2 regions of the Ruegeria sp. BG5 genome follow, and region 1 is predicted to be linked to the other one. Evidence: riboswitches for the same ligand, from Rfam matches in the RefSeq annotation. Region 1 holds a riboswitch; the other holds the start of a gene.
The links. A riboswitch is a leader RNA that binds a small molecule or an ion and turns the genes downstream of it on or off. The one in region 1 is predicted to bind thiamine pyrophosphate.
Positions count from the first base shown of each region.

Region 2: linked by a shared signal. The riboswitch ahead of thiB (thiamine ABC transporter substrate binding subunit) and the one ahead of thiD (bifunctional hydroxymethylpyrimidine kinase/phosphomethylpyrimidine kinase) in region 1 are both predicted to bind thiamine pyrophosphate.

Region 1 is NZ_JBQFTC010000002.1:246,921-257,400, forward strand. Features, by position in the region: gene thiO (glycine oxidase ThiO) at 1-654, opposite strand, end outside; gene thiD (bifunctional hydroxymethylpyrimidine kinase/phosphomethylpyrimidine kinase) at 651-1,454, opposite strand; TPP riboswitch at 1,501-1,607, opposite strand; gene dnaJ (molecular chaperone DnaJ) at 1,874-3,019, opposite strand; gene dnaK (molecular chaperone DnaK) at 3,094-5,001, opposite strand; gene ACR0KX_RS11715 (alpha-ketoglutarate-dependent dioxygenase AlkB) at 5,216-5,818, shown strand; gene ACR0KX_RS11720 (ABC-2 transporter permease) at 5,815-6,636, opposite strand; gene cysQ (3'(2'),5'-bisphosphate nucleotidase CysQ) at 6,759-7,556, shown strand; gene ACR0KX_RS11730 (3-deoxy-manno-octulosonate cytidylyltransferase family protein) at 7,556-8,356, shown strand; gene galE (UDP-glucose 4-epimerase GalE) at 8,427-9,410, shown strand; gene ACR0KX_RS11740 (glycosyltransferase family 2 protein) at 9,418-10,461, shown strand.
Region 2 is NZ_JBQFTC010000001.1:831,568-842,047, reverse strand. Features, by position in the region: gene ACR0KX_RS03865 (ABC transporter substrate-binding protein) at 1-602, opposite strand, end outside; gene ACR0KX_RS03860 (helix-turn-helix domain-containing protein) at 720-1,487, shown strand; gene ACR0KX_RS03855 (ATP-binding cassette domain-containing protein) at 1,509-2,201, opposite strand; gene ACR0KX_RS03850 (thiamine/thiamine pyrophosphate ABC transporter permease ThiP) at 2,188-3,735, opposite strand; gene thiB (thiamine ABC transporter substrate binding subunit) at 3,711-4,691, opposite strand; TPP riboswitch at 4,723-4,826, opposite strand; gene nadA (quinolinate synthase NadA) at 5,072-6,124, shown strand; gene ACR0KX_RS03835 (L-aspartate oxidase) at 6,133-7,698, shown strand; gene nadC (carboxylating nicotinate-nucleotide diphosphorylase) at 7,695-8,543, shown strand; gene ACR0KX_RS03825 (aldehyde dehydrogenase) at 8,559-10,022, opposite strand; gene ACR0KX_RS03820 (LLM class flavin-dependent oxidoreductase) at 10,037-10,480, opposite strand, start outside.

The sequences.
Region 1 (10,480 bases):
ACGCGGCACGATATAAAGCGGGATACGCGGATGCAGCAGACGAACCGGACGTGTCAGGGTCACGTCAGGGCAGCGCACAACCAGCATCTCGCCCTTCACGCCGCGCAGATCATGCAACACATCCCGCGCTGTCAGCCCGCGGCATTCGATGACGTTGTCCAACTGCGCAGGCGCGTGATCGTTGCGGAATTCGACACCCTGTTCCTTGAGATTGCGGTACAGGTCATGCAGCGCCTGCCGTGGATCAAGGTGAGCCTCCCGTTCAAAAAACAAGCCCTGTCCGAATCCATGCAAATCAGGCTCTAATTCAGCTAATTTTGCATGATCCACTTCGGTAAACGCTTCGGTCCGGCGCGCGAAGCGGCGCAAGTCCGGCAGATCCCTGGCATTCGCCACGACCAGAGTGCCATTGCGATGCACCTGCGTTCGCTCTGCCCACCAATTGATGGCCTTCTGACCCAACCGCAAAACGGGTTCCTCGGCGTTTTCGTATTCGCACCACGGGGCCAGCATGCCGCCCGCCCACCACGAACACCCATGCGGACCGGGCCGGCCAGCGGGGTCAAAGACCTGCACCCGTTCGCCGCGCGAGACCAGCTCGCTGGCCACGGCCAAACCGGCAACCCCGGCTCCTATGACAGACCAGAGCGTCACGTGGGCCAAACCCGGTGAAAATGATGCACCGGCCCGTGCCCCGATCCGACATTCAACTCATCCGCCCGGGCAATCGCGCCTTGCAGATAGTCATGCGCTTCGGCCACCGCCTCGGGCAGCGCCAAACCCTTCGCCAGACCGGCCGCAATCGCCGAGGACAGGGTGCAACCCGTTCCATGCGTGTTTCTGGTGTTTTGCCTTGGTGCCTGAAACTCGGCCACAACACCTGTTTCACCGATCAAAACATCGTGGCAGATGTCGCCTGTGCCATGGCCACCTTTCATCAGAACCGTCCGCGCTCCCAACGCGCACAGCGCCTTGCCCTGCTCGATCATTTCGCTTCGCGATGCCGCAGCTTGCTGATCCAGCAGGCAAGCCGCCTCGGGCAGGTTCGGTGTCAAAACACTCGCGCGGGGCAACAGGACGTCACGGAGGGTCTGCACAGCCGCGTCCGCCAGCAAGGCGTCGCCGGATTTCGCAATCATCACCGGGTCTAGAACAACGGGGCCGTCAAACCCCGATAATGCCCGCGCTACGGTTTGGATGATTTCAGGCGTTGCCAGCATGCCGATCTTGATCGCGTCAACGTTCAGATCGGTCAGCACCGCCTCGACCTGCGCGGCGATCACGTCCGGCGGGATACCGTGCACAGCCGTAACCGCCTGCGTATTCTGCGCCGTAACGGCAGTGATGACGCTGGAGCCGTAAACTCCCAAAGCCGACATCGCCTTCAGATCGGCCTGAATCCCCGCGCCGCCGCCGCTGTCGGATCCTGCTATGGTCAGGGCAATTGCTGCCACTTCGTCGCTCCATCATTTTGGGGGCAACGCGGGCATGGAAAACGTCTGTATGCGTTAGACCGTTCCCTACGCCGGTATTGCCCGGATCAGGTTCGATGGGTTAGCGCATTCACGCCTCTCAGCCCTTTGATCAGGGCACCCCAACGGTTGATGCGGACAATCTCAGGGCAGGCGCTGGAAATCAAGCGCCAATCCACAGGTCATAAGGCCACTTTGGGCAAGAGGTTAAGACCAAAGCGGCGTTTGAATTGCGGGGGAAAATGCGAGGCTCTGCCTCGCGCTCCGAGGTATTTTGGGCCAGATGAATAAAGGATCCCTTGCTTCATCTGGCCACAAATATCTCGGGGGAGACGCCCGGTACGGGCGGCGGGGGCAGAGCCCCCAATAGCGGACGACCGCCCCAATAGAGGCAGTCCGCCTTAACCCTTCATCCCGTCCCAAAAAGACTTGACGGACGAGAAAAAGCTTTTGGATTCCGGGTGGTTATCTTCCCCCAGATCATCAAACTCACGCAAGAGCTCTTTCTGACGGGTGGTCAGGTTGACCGGAGTTTCCACGGCCAGTTCGATGAACATGTCGCCAACACCGCCACCGCGAAGGGCGGGCATGCCCTTGCCGCGCAGACGCATCTGACGACCCGACTGGCTGCCTGCCGGGATTTGCACCCGACCGCGGCCACCGTCGATGGTTGGAACTTCGATCGATCCACCCAGCGCGGCCTTGGCCATGCTGACCGGCACGCGGCAGTAAAGGTTCACGCTGTCGCGTTCGAACAGCTTGTGATCCGAAACCTCTACAAAAATATAGAGATCACCCGGAGGGCCACCGCGCATTCCGGCTTCGCCTTCACCGGCCAAGCGGATACGGGTACCGGTTTCAACACCGGCAGGGATGTTCACCGACAGGGCGCGTTCTTTTTCGACACGGCCCGCGCCATTGCAGGATTTGCATGGGTTCTTGATGATCTGGCCCAATCCCGAACAGGTCGGGCAGGTGCGTTCAACGGTAAAGAACCCCTGCTGCGCGCGAACCTTGCCCATGCCGGAACAGGTCGGACAGGTGGTGGGCTCTGCGCCGCCTTCGGCACCCGTGCCTTCACAGGACGAACACGCCACTGCGGCGGGCACGTTGATGGTTTTCTGCAGCCCCGCGTAAGCCTCTTCCAACGATACGCGCAGATTATAGCGCAGGTCCGAACCACGCGCCGCGCGACGTCCGCCACCGCCCCGCTGCCCACCCATGAAATCGCCGAACAGATCGTCGAAAACGTCCGAGAACGCGCTGGAAAAATCGCCCTGACCAAAGCCGCCGCCGGGACGGCCACCGCCGCCCATACCGTTTTCGAATGCGGCATGACCAAACCGGTCATAGGCCGCTTTCTTGTCGGCGTCGCGCAGCACGTCATAAGCCTCGTTGGCTTCCTTGAACTGCGCCTCGGCATCCGGGTTGTCCTTGTTGCGGTCGGGATGCAACTCTTTGGCTTTCTTGCGAAAACCCTTTTTGATCTCGTCCGCCGATGCGCCCTTGGTCACGCCGAGCACATCGTAGTAGTCGCGTTTTGACATCAGTGTTTCCTTCTGCCTCAACGTAATCGGGCCGGCCCGGCAACCGGACCGGCCCGCATTGGCCCGGTTGCTCGTTAGTTACGCTTGTCGTCGTCCAGATCTTCGAACTCGGCGTCGACAATGTCATCATCGCCCGGCGCGGCATCTGCTGCTGCCGGTTCTTCTTCGCCCTCTTCGGCTTGCGCCTTGTAGATGGCTTCGCCCAGCTTCATGGCGGCTTCGGTCACGTTCTGAATGCCCGACTTGATCTTGTCGGCATTTTCGGTCTCCAGCTCGTCCTTCAGCGCGGCAATTGCCAACTCGATGGCTTCGATGGTGGTCGGGTCAACCTTGTCGGCATGCTCTTCCATCGACTTTTCGGTCGAGTGGATCAGGCTTTCCGCCTGGTTCTTGGCATCGACCAGCTCGCGGCGTTCCTTGTCGGCTTCCGCGTTCTCTTCGGCGTCCTTGACCATCTTTTCGATATCCTCGTCGGACAGACCGCCCGAAGCCTGGATGGTGATCTTCTGTTCTTTGCCGGTGCCTTTGTCCTTGGCCGAAACCGAGACAATGCCGTTGGCGTCGATATCGAACGTCACCTCGATCTGAGGCATGCCGCGCGGTGCGGGCGGGATGTCTTCGAGGTTGAACTGACCCAGGATCTTGTTGTCCGAGGCCATTTCACGCTCACCCTGGAACACGCGGATGGTCACGGCGTTCTGGTTGTCTTCGGCGGTCGAGAAGACCTGAGACTTTTTGGTCGGAATGGTCGTGTTGCGGTCGATCAGACGGGTGAACACGCCTCCCAGCGTCTCGATGCCCAAGCTCAGCGGGGTCACGTCCAGCAGAACAACGTCCTTGACGTCGCCCTGTAGAACACCGGCCTGAATGGCGGCGCCCATGGCGACCACTTCGTCCGGGTTCACGCCTTTGTGGGGCTCTTTGCCGAAAAATTTGGTGACCTCTTCGATCACTTTCGGCATCCGGGTCATACCACCGACCAGAACAACCTCATCGACGTCGCCCGCCGACAGACCGGCGTCTTTCAGCGCGGCGGCGCAGGGCTTCATCGACTTTTTGATCAGGTCGCCCACCAGCGATTCCAGCTTGGCACGGGTCAGTTTCATGACCATGTGCAGCGGCTGGCCGTTCGAACCCATCGAGATGAACGGCTGGTTGATTTCGGTCTGCGAGGTCGAGCTGAGTTCGATCTTGGCTTTTTCCGCGGCTTCTTTCAGACGCTGCAGGGCCATCTTGTCCTGGCTCAGATCGACACCGTGTTCCTTTTTGAACTCATCCGCCAGGTAGTTGACGATGCGCATGTCAAAGTCTTCACCACCCAGGAAGGTGTCGCCGTTGGTCGATTTGACCTCGAACAAACCGTCGTCGATTTCCAGAATGGTCACGTCGAAGGTACCACCGCCAAGGTCATAAACCGCGATGGTTTGGGTGTCTTCCTTGTCCAGACCATAGGCCAGCGCGGCCGCTGTCGGTTCGTTGATGATCCGCAGCACTTCCAGACCTGCGATTTTACCGGCGTCTTTGGTGGCCTGACGCTGCGCGTCGTTGAAATAGGCGGGAACGGTGATAACCGCTTGCGTGACGTCCTCACCCAGATAGCTCTCGGCGGTTTCCTTCATCTTGCCCAGAGTGAAGGCCGAGATCTGGCTTGGGGAGTATTTTTCACCGCGGGCTTCGACCCACGCGTCGCCATTGCCGCCATCGACGATGGCGTAGGGCACCATTTTCTTGTCTTTTTCGACTTCTGCATCATCCACGCGACGACCGATCAGGCGCTTGACGCCAAAGATCGTGTTGTCGGGGTTGGTGACCGCCTGACGTTTTGCAGGCTGACCGACCAGACGCTCTTCTTCGGTGAAGGCGACGATCGAGGGCGTGGTCCGCGCCCCTTCGGCGTTTTCGATGACCTTCGGCTGCGAGCCGTCCATGATGGCCACGCACGAGTTTGTGGTACCGAGGTCAATCCCGATGACTTTTCCCATTTTTGCAATCCCTTTCTCTTCAAGGCGATGTCCCGAGGGCCGGACCCGTTATGGCATCCTGTCCCCGATCTGATGTGCGCGACAGCACTACACCATCGCGCGTCCCGGCGTATATAAGGGCCGGACCAGAGGCCTGCAAGCACTCTGAATCGCAGCTTTTCGGGAATCTGCGGCCTTTTTGGGCAAGGATTAAGTAAGGAATGGGGAATCTGGGATGGCGCGGCTGCTTTTGCGGGGGTTCGACATCAGGAAAGGGTATCTGGACAGCGCCGCACAAACCCGGGTGATCGAAGCGCTGCGCCCGATTCTGAAAGCCGCGCCGCTGTTCCGGCCCGTGACGCCGTCGGGGAAAGAGATGTCCGTGCGCATGACCTCGGCCGGGGATCTGGGTTGGGTCACCGACAGATCGGGCTATCGCTATCAGGATCACCATCCTAAAGGCGGCAAATGGCCCGCCATACCCGAGGCGGTTCTGACCATCTGGCGCGATCTGATCAGCCCTGACCGCGCGCCCGATTGCTGCCTGATCAACTACTATAATGAGGACGCAAAGATGGGCCTGCATCAGGACAAGGACGAGGCAGATTTTTCCTGGCCCGTTTTGTCCGTATCGCTGGGCGATGACGCGCTGTTCCGGATCGGCAATACAACCCGCGGCGGCAAAACGGAATCGATCTGGCTGAGTTCGGGCGACGTCGTCATCATGGGCGGCCCGGCCCGGCTGACCTATCACGGCGTTGATCGCATCCGGCCCGGATCATCGCGGTTGTTGCCCAAAGGCGGGCGGATCAACCTGACGATGCGCATGGCAACCTAACGGCGCGCATTCCAGCTTTGGGACATGTGCTTGCGGGAAAAAAACTCGCCCAGCAAACCGATCATCAGCAGCGCTATTCCAACCCACAACGCGTATTCCCAACTGGTGTTGCGCGGGAAATAGTTGCGAAACACGAAGCCCCGGCACTGATCGATCAGGTGAAACAGAGGGTTCCACGCAAACATCAACAGAACGCTTCCGCCCAATGCGTTGGCAATGAACATCTTGCCGGAAAACACCATGTTCAGACGGCGGTAAATGTTGCTGAGCATCCCGGCGGCCGTCGGAAACCATGGTGCTATCGCCATAAACACCAGTCCAACCGAACAGCCCGTGAACCAGGATAGAATGAGCATCCCAAACGCGCCGCCGGGATCCTGAATCTCAAGCGGCGCCACCGCTAGGCTATAGACGAAAAGGATCACCAGAACTGACATCAATTGCTTGTAAAGCGTGCCGAACGCGGCGGCGAGGATCATAACCATCGGGTTCATGGGCGAGTGCAGCATCATCGGGCTGTTCTTGCCACCAAGCTTCGAAATGCTACCAACTGATTGAATATGTGTCATGAACAGGAAAACACCTGACAGAACGTACAGGACAAACTCTCCCCTGATTTTGGCGACACGTGTACCCATGAAGGACATAATCAGGTAAAATACCGAAGCCATCAGAACGACCTGCAAAATGTTGATCAGGATCGCAACTACGGCGTTGGAATGTCGCGCGCGCACGCTGCGTACCACGGCGTGGAACACCAGTTCGGCTGTGGTGAACGCACCACCCAGCAGCGTTTGGTTACGACTGAAATAAAACACTCGAAGGGTCTTTCCCGTTTTGCTGCCGTCAATCTGGCACGAATACCTTGCCGTTCGGTAACCGGCACATCATAAGTCCGTCAGAGATTTGGATCAACAAACCACGTAAACGGAGCTTTTTTGTGACCTACGACGCGCTTATCCCCGTCATCCGACGTCTGGCCCTGGAAGCAGGCGACAAGATCATGGAGATCTACAATTCGGATGATTTCGACGTGAAGGTCAAATCTGACGCCAGCCCCGTGACCGAGGCGGATGAGGCGGCAGATGCCCTGATCTCGGCCGGGCTGCGCGCCGCGTTTCCCGACATTCTGCTGGTGACCGAGGAACAGGCGGCCTCGCATTCGGAAAAGGGCGAGACCTTCCTGATCGTCGATCCGCTGGATGGCACCAAGGAATTCATCAACCGGCGTGGGGATTTCACGGTCAATATTGCCCTGGTCGAAAACGGGCTTCCGACGCGGGGCGTTGTTTACGCGCCAGCCAAGGGGCGCATGTTCTACACGCAGGCCGATGGCCAATCGGTCGAGGAAACCGGTGCGCTGGATAAGGACCAGCTCGGCGATCTGACCGCAATATCAGTCTCTGAACCAGACAATTCGGCGCTTTTGATCGTTGCGTCCAAGTCGCACCGGGATCAGGCGACCGAGGATTACATCAACAAATATCAGGTGCAGGACAGCAAAAGCGCAGGCTCATCGCTCAAATTCTGTCTGGTGGCAACGGGGGAGGCTGATCTTTACCCCCGTGTCGGCCGCACGATGGAATGGGACACGGCCGCTGGTCACGCGGTGCTGGCGGGCGCGGGCGGTCAGGTGGTTCGCTTTGACGACCATTCCCCGCTGACCTACGGCAAGGACGGCTATGCAAATCCGTTCTTTATCGCCTACGCTCCGGGTGTTGAGTTGAAGGAAGCCTGATGTCTGTTCTGATCGCCATCCCCGCCCGCTATGCCTCGACCCGGTATCCGGGCAAGCCTCTGGTTCCGTTGACCGGCACGACCGGCAAGGCGATGACACTGATCGAACGATCCTGGCGCGCGGCCTGTTCCGTCTCGGGCGTGGACAAGGTGGTTGTGGCCACAGATGACGACCGTATCCGCGAGGCCGCCGAGGCCTTCGGGGCCGAAGTCGTCATGACTTCCGAAGCATGCCAGAACGGCACCGAACGCTGCGCCGAAGCGCATGCCGCACTGGGCGGTGGCTATGAGATCGTCGTGAACCTGCAAGGCGATGCACCTTTGACGCCGCATTGGTTTGTCGAGGATCTGATCTCGGGCCTGCGCGCGGCGCCTGATGCGGGTGTGGCCACCCCGGTTCTGCGCTGTGATGGCGATGCGCTGAACAGTTTGCTGAACGACCGCAAACATGGGCGCGTCGGCGGCACTACAGCCGTTTTCGCGCGCGACAACAGCGCGCTGTATTTCTCGAAAGAAGTCGTGCCGTTCACAGCCGAAACCTATGAAGGCGGCGCACCCACCCCGGTCTTTCATCACGTCGGCGTCTATGCCTATCGCCCCGATGCGCTGGCTGCTTATCCCGGCTGGCCAACCGGACCGCTGGAACAGCTGGAAGGTCTGGAACAGCTGCGCTTCATGGAAAACGGGCGCAAGGTTCTGTGCGTCGAGGTCGAAGCCAAAGGCCGCCAGTTCTGGGAGCTGAACAACCCGCAGGACGTACCAAAGATCGAAGAGATGATGGCCGCTATGGGTCTGGAGTGACCTCTTTTCCCCATGACCTTTGCACCTGCCATGGCGTAGGAACCTCCAACTCTGACCTTACGGATCGCATATGAAAACTGTTCTTGTCACCGGTGGCGCTGGCTATATCGGATCCCATGCCTGCAAGGCGTTGTCACAGGCCGGGTATGTGCCCGTCACCTATGACAATCTGATCACCGGCTGGCAGGATGCGGTCAAATTCGGTCCGTTCGAACAGGGCGACCTGCTGGACCGTGCCCGGCTGGACGAAGTGTTCGCCAAACACCAGCCCGTGGCGGTGATGCATTTCGCCGCGCTCAGCCAGGTGGGTGAGGCGATGAAAGAGCCGGGAAAATACTGGTCCAACAACGTCACCGGTTCCCTGACGCTGATCGAGGCCGCGGTTGCGGCAGGGTGTCTGGACTTTGTGTTCTCATCAACCTGCGCCACTTATGGTGAGCATGACAATGTGGTGCTGGACGAGACAACCTCGCAGCACCCGCTGAACGCCTATGGCGCGTCCAAGCGCGCGATCGAGGATATTCTGCACGATTTCGAGGCCGCGCATGGGCTGCGCCACGTAATCTTCCGGTATTTCAACGTCGCGGGCGCGGACCCGGATGGCGAAGTGGGTGAGTTTCACCGCCCTGAAACCCATCTGGTGCCGCTGATGCTGGACGCAATTGACGGTAAACGGGACGGACTGACCGTTTTCGGTACCGATTACGACACGCCGGACGGCACCTGTATCCGCGACTATGTCCATGTCTGCGATCTGGTTGACGCGCATGTGCTGGGTTTGAACTGGCTGGAAGAGGGCAAGGGCAGCCGGGTCTTCAACCTTGGCACCGGCTCGGGCTTTTCGGTTTTGGAAGTGATCGAGCATTCCAAGGCCGTCACCAACCGCGCCGTGCCCTATACGGTCGGGGCGCGCCGCGAAGGCGATTGCACCAAACTGGTTTCCGGCTCTGTCCGGGCAGAGGCCGAGTTGGGGTGGAAGCCCAAAAGGTCAACGTTAGAGACGATGATTGCCGACGCGTGGCGCTGGCATCAGAACGGCCATTACGAGCAATGAGGCCCGGTTGACCAGCGCATCGGTACAGCCCCTGCCCCAAATCGGATGGGCCCAGATGTACCGTCTGCGCTGGAAACGCCGCCGTCTGCTAGTGCGCGCATGGCGCAGTCGGCATCAACTGATCAGCGTGAAAGATCAGACCGACAAGATCACGCGCGGCAGCATTCTGGCCTTCACCACGCTGCGCAACGAAATCACGCGCCTGCCCTGGTTTCTGCACCATTATCGCAGCCTCGGGGTCGATCACTTTCTGATCGTGGATAATGGCAGCGATGATGGCTCGGCTGAATTGCTGCTGGACCAGCCCGATGTCTCGCTATGGCAAACCCATGCAAGCTATCGGGCTTCGCGCTATGGGCTGGACTGGCTGACATGGCTGCAAATGCGCCATGGCCATCGCCATTGGTGCCTGATGGTGGATGCGGATGAGTTGTTGATCTATGCCCATCATGACACACGCTCGCTGCACGATCTGACAAAATGGCTGGACCAGACGGGACGCGGGGCGTTTGGCGCGCTGATGCTGGACTTGTATCCCGAAGGCCCGTTGGGGGATCAAGGCTATGTCCCCGACAGCGATCCGACGGCAGTACTGAATTGGTTCGATGCCGGGCCTTATCGGGCACAGCGTCAAAGCCCGGCGGGCAATCTTTGGGTGCAGGGTGGTGTGCGTGAACGCATGTTCTTTTCCACGACGCGACAGCGATCTCCGACCTTGAACAAGATCCCGCTGATACGCTGGTGCCGACGCTACGCCTATGTGAATTCCTGCCACTCGGCCCTGCCCCGCCAGTTGAACGCAGCCTATGACGGACCCGGAGGCTCGGCACCTTCCGGTATCTTGCTCCACACAAAATTCCTGCCCGAGATCGTCGAGAAATCGCGGATTGAGAAGCAGCGCCGCCAGCATTTTCATGACCCTGACCAATTCGGGCCATATTATGATGGGATCATCAATCGCCCGACCCTTTGGACCGCTAAATCGACGCGCTATGCAGGGTGGGAACAATTGCAGCAACTTGGGTTAATGAATGTCGGAGGATGGACGTAATGGGCGAAAACATGTGCAT
Region 2 (10,480 bases), on a different contig from region 1:
ATTCTGTCACCTTCTGCCGGCAGAATGGCAAAACGATAGTCGCTGAGGATGGCCGGAAAGTCCGCATTGCCGCCTTCCAGTTCAAATACGATGGTTTGCGATCCGTCCGCGCGGACCGATTTGACCCCTGCCAACAGCGGCGCACCGGTCGAGGTCGAACCCTCGCCCCGGTGATAGTTGATCGACGCGATCACATCGTCCGAGGTCACACTGCGGCCATTGTGAAACTCGACCCCGTCGCGCAACTGGAATGTCCAGACCGAGGCATCCGGCGACGCTTCCCAGGATTGAGCAATCGAAGGTTGCACATTGCTGTCGGCGTCAACAGCCGTCAGGAAGCCGTTCATACCCAGGCTCAACGGGATCAGGAAGCCTGCCGAGATCTGCCCCGGATCCAGTTGTTCGGTGGATGCACCGTGGCCGATACCTGCGACCATGCTGCCACCTTTCTTGGGTGTCGCAGCGATTGCCCGGTCGGCCAGCAAGGTTGCAGCGCTGACGGTCATCCCGGTTGCCAGTACACCACGCATGAACTGGCGGCGGTCCACCTGACGCATTTGCAGGCGGTGTTCCAGTTGCCGCACATACTGAAGTTTATCCATTGCTTGACCTCCCCTGGGCATGGATGCGTTGGCCCAAGGATTGCGCGCCCAAATGGGCTTAACAATAACGCCAGATTATGCTTTCTTTAGCGAGTTTAAGCGAAAGACCAACCGCATATGCATGAACATCTGGCAGCGAACCTGCGCTATCTGTGCGCCGATCACCCTTCGGTTGCTGCGGTGTGCAGGGACATCGGAATCAACCACCAGCAATTTGCCAAATACCTCAGCGGTCGCAGTCAGCCCTCGCCCAATAACCTGCGCCGGATCGGTCGGTTCTTTGGCGTTGACGAGCATATTTTGCTGGGCGACCCGGCCGAGTTGCGCCGCCACACCACCCGACTGGCCAAAACCGAAGCCGACCGACGTCGGGACCCGCTGATCGACGTGTTTCCGGGCGATCTGCAAAGACTGCGACCTTTCCTGGGATCGTATCAGGTGTTCTTTCGCGCGCCCAACGATCCGACCAAAGTGATTGTCAACGTTGCCTTCTTGGATGAGCGCAACGGGACCGTCTACAGCCGGATCGTCGAAGCGCTGAGCGAAGGAAAATCTTCGACGCGCCGTTGGACGCGGTGTGATGGCAAAGCGGCCTTCCGCGCCGGTCAGGTATTTGTCGTCGATGCCGAGCGCGGACCGGACGCACCGCTAAGCCTGTATATTCTGAACAAACCACACCGGGACAAATCGCGCCTGTTGTTTGGCACAATGTCCTATCTGGCCTCGCTTTCGGGCCGGGCGCCGACCTCATCACCTGTTGTGTGGAAGAAGGTTGAAAGCTACCGCTCGGTCCGCGAACTCTTTGCCAATAGCGGCAGCTTAGACCTGTACAGTCCAAGGGTCGAGTCCAAGATCCGCCAGCATCTGAGCCAGGCATCGGGATAAGGGCAGTCTTCTGCCAACCGATCACCCCAGATAGTCGCGCAGTTCTGGCGGCGGGTTTTCGAATAGCGGGCCTGTTGCTGCCGGAGGATGCGCCTGTCCGTTGGCCACAAGCACGGTTTGACTTGCGATCCGTCGCGCATCCTGCGGGTCGTGGCTGACCATCATCAGGGTCGTTCCGGTTTCCGCCAGCAAATCCGCGACAAGGTCCTGCATTTCTGCCTTCAACGCGGGTCCAAGGGCCGCGAAGGGTTCGTCCAGCAACAAGAGCTGTCGCCGCTGCACAAGCACCCGCGCCAACGCCACCCGGCTTTGCTGACCACCGGACAACTCGGCCGGTTTGCGTGCCTCGAACCCGGACAGGGCCACGCGCGCCAGCGCCGACTGAACCTGCGACTGCTTAGCGTCAGTCAGGCGTCCGTTCGGACGCATGCCCAGGGCCACATTCTGCGCGACGGTCAGATGTGGGAACAGATTTCCGTCCTGAAACAGCATCGCCACAGGGCGCTTGCCCGGCGCGCGGTCGGAAATTCGCGCGCCTTGCCACAGGATCTGCCCCTGCCTGAGATCGCGAAACCCGGCGATCGCCTCCAGCAGCGTTGACTTGCCCGCACCGGACGGGCCGATGATTGCTACGCTGGCACCCGCCTCGACCTGAAAACCCGCATGCAGCGAGAAGCCGCCATTTTCGATGACGCATCCCTCAAGTTTCAGCATGCGCTCGCCCTCCACGATCCAAAAGCCAGAATGCGCCCATCGACAACACCAGCAACAACAGCGCCGCCCCTGCGGCAGCTTGCATCTGATACGCCCCCATCAGGCGGTAAATCTGCAGCGGCAGGGTCGCAACCTTCGGGTCGGCAAACAAGGCGATCACGCCCAGATCGCCCATCGACAACGCCGCCGCCAACCCTGCGGCAAAGCCGATTTGCGCGCGCATACGCGGCAGCAGGACGCGCGTGAAAAAGGTCCATCTGGTCATATCCAGCGACAGCGCCAACCGCCCGTGCCGGGTGACCACATCACGCGCAGCAGGCACCAGAATGCGCAGCGCAAACGGCAGCGCCATCACCGCATTCACCAACGCGGTCACGGGCAAGGCCAGCGATGTGGGGCTGATCACCGGTCGGATTAGAATGAACAGGCCTGTGCCGATCACCAAGGGTGAGGCTGCAAGGCCCAGAATGCCGCTGATTTCGACAATGCCATGTCGTCCGGTTGCAACCGCCATCGCCATGGGCAACGCCAGCATCAGCAAAACGGAGGTACTGACCGCTGCCACCAGAACCGAGGTCAGCGCCGCGCGGAAGACCAACGCGGGCATGTCGAAAATCCCGCCGATCCCCGAGATCACGACCGCCGCCAGCGGCAACAGCAGAAACGCAGCCGCGGCGATGATCCAGAATGTGTCGAAGACGGGTGCCCCTCCATCCCAGCGGCGAATGGCCCGGTCCAGCCCGGTGCCAAACCCGTCACCCCGCGAAAACCGAAGGGCAGCCAGGGCAGCAGCAGCTGTCAGGGCCAGTTGCAGCGCGGATAGCAGCGCGGCGCGGCCCAGATCGAAATCGTAGGTGAAGGATTGATAGATCGCCAGTTCGATGGTTGTCGCGCGCGGCCCCCCTCCCAACGTTAGGGCGACGGCAAAGCTGGTCAGGCAAATCGCGAAGATTACCGCCAGCACGCCAGGCAGGATGCGTTTCAGCATCGGCAGTTCGATCAGACGGAACATCGCCATTCCGTCACAGCCCAGCTGCGCGGCCAGACGGAACCTCTCGGCGGGGATTTCCTGCCACGCCTGCAGGATCAGCCGTGTGGCAAGCGGCAGGTTGAAGAACACATGCGCCAGCACGACGCCGTGCAACCCGTAGATCCGTATCGGCGGCAAGCCAAACAGACCCAGAACGTCGGAAATCCAGCCCGCACGGCCAAAGACCTGCAACAGACCAAGGATTGCGACGATGACCGGCAAGATAAACGGGGCACCCAGCAGCGCGATCAGCGCGCGCCGCCCCGGAAAGCGCCGCCGGGCCAGTGCACGGGCCACAGGGATCGCCAGCGCCGCGCTGAACAGGGCCGACAAGACGGCCTGCACCAGCGTAAAGCGCAACGCGGCCCAGTCCGCCGGGCCGAACCCGCCGGCTGCATCAGCCCGCAGTGCAACGGCGGCCAGCGTCCCAAGGATCAGCGCAGCGACCAGCGCCGCTGCGCCAACACCCGGCCAGGGGCTTACTGGCTGAGCGCGCCCAGCCATTCCGCAAGCGCCTGATCCCGCGCAACGGCAGCCTCATCCGGGGACAACAACAGTGATTTTTCCGGGGTGATCAGCGTATCGAACCCTTCGGGCAAGCCCGATGCCGGAGTCACCGCCGGATACATCCAGTTGGTCGTGGGAATGATCTGCTGGAACGCGTCCGAGACCATGAATTGCAGGAACTGATCTGCCAGTTCCGGCTGATCCGTCCCAGCCAGTTTCCCGGCCACTTCCACCTGCATATAATGACCTTCGTCAAAAGCCGCCGCCGCCTTGCTGGCGTCTTCTTCGGCAATCAGGTGATAGGCAGGCGATGTGGTGTAGCTGAGGACCATGTCGGCCTCACCTTCCAGAAACAGCCCGTACGCCTCGGACCAACCCTTGGTCACGGTTACGATATTGTCGGCCAGACCGGCCCAAATCTGGGGCGCGTCATCGCCATAGGCCGCCTTGACCCACAGCAGCAGACCCAGACCGGGGGTCGAGGAGCGCGGGTCCTGAATGATGATCTTGGTGTCGCTGTCGGCCAGGTCCCGGAAATTCGCAGGGGCCGCAGCATCGGCATTGTGGACAAAGGCGAAATAGCCCCAGTCATAGGGGGCAAACACGTCATCCGACCACTCGATCGGCAGCGCATATTCAGCGGTCACCGCGCTTGGCGCGAACAGGCCGGTTTCCTTGGCGGCTGTGATCAGGTTGGTATCCAGACCCAACACCACATCCGCGTCCGAGCTTTCGCCCTCAAGCCGGATGCGCGACAGAAGCGCTGCGCCGTCTTCAACGCCAACAAGGTTCAGGTCACAATCGCAGACGGCCTCGAACGCCTCTTTGACCTTGGGACCGGGGCCCCAATCCGAGACGAAGCTGTCATAGGTGTAAACGGTCAGCTGAGGTTTGTCGTCCGCCATGGCGGCTGTTGCACTCAGAATTCCCGCAGCAATCAGCAGATGTTTCATGTCATCCTCCATTGCGGCGAGAGGGCAAGGATGGATGAACCGTTACCTTTCCCTCCGCCGGTTCTAGCCGGTTCAGGTTCAACGGGTTCGCCCATGGCATCTCAGCGTTTTTGTCACGCACCCCGAGGTAAAAGCCTGACTAGGGGGGAACGGATCAAAAGACAACCAGATTCGCTGCCCGCAGGTGCCGCCTGAAAGGGCCGCGTCGGGCCGAAACCGGGCAGGAAATTTCCGATAATGCCCAAAACAAGGGCCAAAAAAACGGATTGTTTTGCGCCTGATCCGATTTTTGGGAAATTCGTCCTGTCTGAGCGCTGGTCATTCCACTGAAGACCCCATATGAGGAACGCCACGCGTTTAACAGGCAGAAAAACAGTCCCGTGTTCGACCTTCCCGCGCAGCGCGCGCATCTCTCCGAAAAATATGATCTTGCCCCCTCGCCCCAGCTTGCTGAAAGCATGAGCGACATCTACGACCGCATGTCCCGTGTGGTGTCGCCGATGGATTGGGCGATCTACGCGCCCTACGTCAAAGCGATCAACGATCTGAAGGCCAAGCGCAACGCGGTCATTCTGGGCCACAACTACATGACGCCCGAGATTTACCACGGCATTTCGGATTTCGGCGGCGACAGCTTGCAACTGGCCATCAAGGCGACCGAGGTCGAGGCCGATGTGATCGTGCAATGCGGTGTGCATTTCATGGCCGAGACGTCGAAGATTCTCAGCCCTGACAAAACCGTGCTGATGCCGGATATGGAAGCCGGATGCTCGTTGGCGGAATCCATCACCGCCGAAGGCGTCGAGGAAATGCGCCGCCGCTATCCCGGCGCGCCGGTCGTGTCTTATGTGAACACCACGGCCGAGGTCAAAGCGGCCTCGGACATCTGCTGCACCTCATCGAACGCGGCGCAGATCGTTGCGGCGCAGGACAGCCATACCGTCATCATGACCCCGGATCAGTATCTGGCCCAGAACGTGGCGCGCGACGTGCCGCAGAAGAACGTGGTCTGGTGGGAAGGTTCATGCATCGTGCACGAGCAATACAGCGCCAGCGATCTGCGCGACTTCCGCGAATGGAACCCCGGCACGCGTCTGATTGCCCATCCCGAATGCCCGCCGGACGTGGTGGCCGAGGCCGATTTCTCGGGCTCGACCAGCGGGATCATCAAATACGTCACGGATGAGAAGCCGGAAAAGGCGCTGCTGATCACCGAATGTTCGATGGCGTCGAATATCGCGGATTCTCTGCCCGAGGTCGATTTTGTCGGCCCCTGCAACATGTGCCCCTACATGAAGAAAATCACGCTGGAAAAGGTGCTGTTCGCGCTGGACACGATGACCGGACAGGTCGAGGTGGATGCAGAAGTAGCGGACAAGGCCCGCCTGTCGGTGCAGCGCATGATCGACCTGTCGCGCCATTTGGGTATTTGATCGGCGATATGCAAACCGTTCAGACACCGCGTGTGGTGATCATCGGGGCCGGGCTGGCGGCGGTCTATACGGCGCTGAAACTGGCCCCCTGCCCCGTTGTCATGATCTCACCCGAACCGCTTGGATCCGGCGCAAGCTCGGCCTGGGCGCAGGGTGGTGTTGCGGCGGCGATGGCGCGAACGGACAGCCCGCAAGCCCATGCCGAGGACACGATGCGCGCCGGGGCCGGGTCGGTTCTGCGTGAGGTGGCCGAGTTCGTGACCAAGGCGGCACCTGAACATATCCTTGATCTGTCCGATCTGGGCACCGGGTTCGACCGCACCGCCGATGGCGGCTTTGTGCAATCGCGCGAGGCAGCGCATTCCGCCGCGCGGGTCGTCCGCGTCAAGGGCGATCAGGCAGGGGCCGAGATCATGCGCGCGCTGATTGTGGCCCTGCGCGAAACGCCTTCAATTCAGGTCATCGAAGGCGCTCTGGCGGTTGGGTTGGAAAGCGACGGCGCGCAGGTCAGCGGTGTCTATCTGACCAGCGCCGACGCGCCGGGCGCACCACAGGTTCTGCTGCGCGGGTCGGCGCATGTACTGGCGACCGGCGGCTCGGCGGGTCTTTATGCGCAAACCACCAACCCTGCGCGCATCCGGGGTCAGGGTATCGGCATGGCCGCGCGCGCCGGTGCGCGGATTGCGGATGCCGAGTTTGTCCAGTTCCACCCCACCGCCATCGACGTCGGCGAAGACCCCACCCCGCTGGCGACCGAAGCCCTGCGCGGTGAAGGGGCTGTTTTGATCGACAATGACGGGCATCGGTTCATGCCCGACATCCACCCCGATGCCGATCTGGCCCCGCGCGACACCGTTGCACGTGCCGTCTACACACAGGCGCAGACGGGCAAGCGCCCGGCGCTGGACACCCGCGCGGCGATTGGCGCACAGATCGCGGACCATTTCCCGGCAGTGACCGAGGCCTGTCTGCGCCACGGTCTCGACCCGGTGCGCGATCCGATCCCGGTGACCGCCTCGGCCCATTATCATATGGGCGGCATCGAAACCGATCTGGCGGGCCGCAGTTCGCTGAACGGGCTTTGGGCCTGTGGCGAGGCGGCCTCGACCGGGTTGCACGGCGCGAACCGGCTGGCGTCGAACGGATTGCTTGAGGCGCTGGTCTTTGCCCGCGCCTGCGCACAGGACATTGCAGCCGTTGTTTCCCAGCGAACTGCACCAAAGGTTGATGTTACGCTGACCCCCGACGCCGCAACCGAACAAACTCCGGATCTGGCTGCCCTGCGCCATGCCATGACCCAGCATGTGGGCGTTGTCCGCGATCAGGCCGGTCTGCATCGCGCCCTGACCGAAATCGCGGCGCTTGAGGCCCGGCATCCGGACTCCGACGTATTTCTGAACATGACCGCCACCGCCACGCTGATCGCCGCCGCCGCGCTTTTGCGCGAGGAAAGCCGTGGCGCTCATTACCGTTCTGATTTCCCCGACCTTACCCCCGGCCCCGGCCAACGCTCGGCCCTGACGCTGAACGAGGCGCTGACCCTGCGGGACCGCATTGCAAAGGACGCAGCATGACCCATCCGGCCCTGCCCGACATGATCCTTGAACCCCTGGTGCGCTCAGCACTGATGGAGGATTTGGGTGCCTATGGCGACATCACCACCCAGACCGTAATCCCGTCGGATACGGCCTATGCGGCCCGCTTGAACGCGCGCGAGGATGCCGTGGTCTCGGGGATGCAGGTCGCGGCGCTGGCGTTCCGTCTGATCGACCCTTCGCTGGATATCTCGACACATATCGCGGATGGCCAGCCCTGCGCCAAGGGCGATACGCTGATCGAGATCACGGGCAAGGCATCCTCGATCCTGTCGGCGGAGCGCGTGGCACTGAACTTTGCCGGGCGGCTGTGCGGCGTGGCAACGTCCACAGCGGCTTTGGTCGCGGAAACCAAGGGCACCCGCGCGCGCATCACCTGCACGCGAAAGACCACGCCCGGCCTGCGCATCGTCGAAAAACAGGCCGTTTTGCATGGCGGTGGGTTCAATCACCGGTTCTCACTATCGGATGCGATCCTGATCAAGGACAACCACATCGCGGCGGCAGGCGGCGTGCGCGCGGTGCTTGAGGCGACGCAGGCCCGCGCTTCGCACATGATGAAGGTCGAGATCGAGGTGGATACGCTGGATCAATTGGCCCAAGTGCTTGAGGTTGGCGGTGCCGATGTTGTGCTGCTGGACAACATGTCGCCCGAAACCTTGGCCGAGGCAGTCGCGCTGGTGAACGGTCGGTTGGTCACAGAAGCCTCGGGCAATGTCACACAAGAGACTGTGGCTGCCATTGCCGCGACCGGCGTGGACTTCATTTCCTCCGGCGCGCTGACCCATTCCTATCGGACTGTCGATCTGGGTCTGGATTTCTAGGCCGATCCGCGCAACTCAGCGCATGACAAACGGATCCGGGATCGGGTCGTCGCTGGTGCGCAGCCAGACCGATTTGATCTTGGTGTAATCCAGCGCCGCTTGCAGACCCCCTTCGCGCCCGTGGCCCGACAGACCGTGGCCCCCAAACGGCGCAATCGGGCTGACGGCGCGGTAGGTGTTTACCCAGACAATCCCCGCACGGATGGCACGGATCATGCGATGCGACCGCGTCAGGTTCTGCGTGAACAGGCCCGAGGCCAAACCGAATTGGGTATTGTTGGCGATGGCGATGGCCTCAGCTTCGGTCTCGAACGAAACAACCGACAGGACCGGACCGAAAAACTCGTTGGTCAGGCTGTCGGCGTCCGGCACGTCGGAACAATCCAGAATGGTCGGAGGAAAGAAAAACCCGTCGCGGTCAATCGGCTGCCCGCCGGTTATCAGCTTGGCCCCTTGCGCGACAGACCGCTGGATCAGGTCGACCGCATTGCCCCGCTGACGCAGCGTGCACAGCGGGCCGACCTCGGTCGACATGTCGTCGGGGGCACCGATCACAACCGCCTCGGCCTTGTCCTTAAGACGAGCGAGGAATTCCTCCTTGATCGAGGCCTGCACCACCAGCCGCGACCCGGCGACACAGCTTTGCCCCGTTGCCGCGAATATCCCCGACACCTGTGCATTCACGGCGCTTTCGATATCGGCATCCTCGAACACGATGAACGGGGATTTGCCGCCCAGTTCCAGCGAGGTTGAAGCCAGATTCTCGGCCGAATTGCGCACAATATGGCGCGCAGTCTCCGGCCCGCCGGTAAAGGCGACATGCGCCACTTTCGGGTGGCTGGTCAGCGTTGCCCCTACCACCGGTCCACCAGTGATGACGTTCAGCACGCCCTTGGGGAACCCGGCCTGATCGAAGATGCGGGCAAATTCCAGCATCGGCGCGGGGCCTTCTTCGGATGCTTTCAGCACCACGGTACAACCCGCCGCCAAAGCCGGGCCGATCTTGACCGCCGACAGGAACAGTTGCGAGTTCCAGGGCACCACCGCCGCCACAACCCCGATGGGTTCCCGGCGCAGCCAGACCTCCATATCCGGTTTGTCGATGGGCAAATGCGCGCCTTCGATCTTGTCAGCCAGCCCGGCGTAATACCGATAATAATCAGCGACATAGGCGATCTGGGCCGAGGTCTCGCGGATGATCTTGCCGGTATCGCGGGTCTCCAGCTCGGCCAGACGCGGGGCGTTTTCCGCAATCAGATCCGCCAGCCGGGCCAGCAACTTGCCACGGGCAGTGGCCGTCATCCCTGCCCATTCAGGCGCAAAAAACGCACGATCTGCGGCCTCAACGGCCTTATTCACATCCTCCGCACTGGCCTCGGGCATCTTTGCCCAGACCGCGCCGGTGGCGGGGTCCAGACTGTCGAACTGCGTCGCCCCATCCGAAAAAGCGCCATCGATATACTGTTGAAACTGCTGCATCTTATGGCACCACTTTACTGAAACGCCGGCATGACGTCTTTGATAAACCGCTCAAGCGAGGCTTTCTTGCGCTCGAACGGCATGCTGGAGTCGATCCAGAAGGAATACTCATCATAGCCAAGCGCCTGATAGTGGCGCAGCCGATCGATGACGGTGTCGACTGTGCCGATGACCAGATCACGCTCCATGTTTTCCGGGGTATAGAAGGGATGCGCGGCAATCTCATCGTCGCTCAGCGGGTCGATCAGGCCCTGCGAGATATCGCGCTTGTTCATGAACCAGACCCCGAAATAGTTGTAGAACCGGTTCAGCTCGACCGCCGCCTGTTTCACGTCTGCATCGTCCGAGGCCACATAGGTGTGCATCAACAACATGATTTTGGGTCGTGCTACATCAGGAAACTTGGCGCAGGCGTCGTTGAACTTGACCATGAGGCTTTCAACCTCGTCATCGCCGTT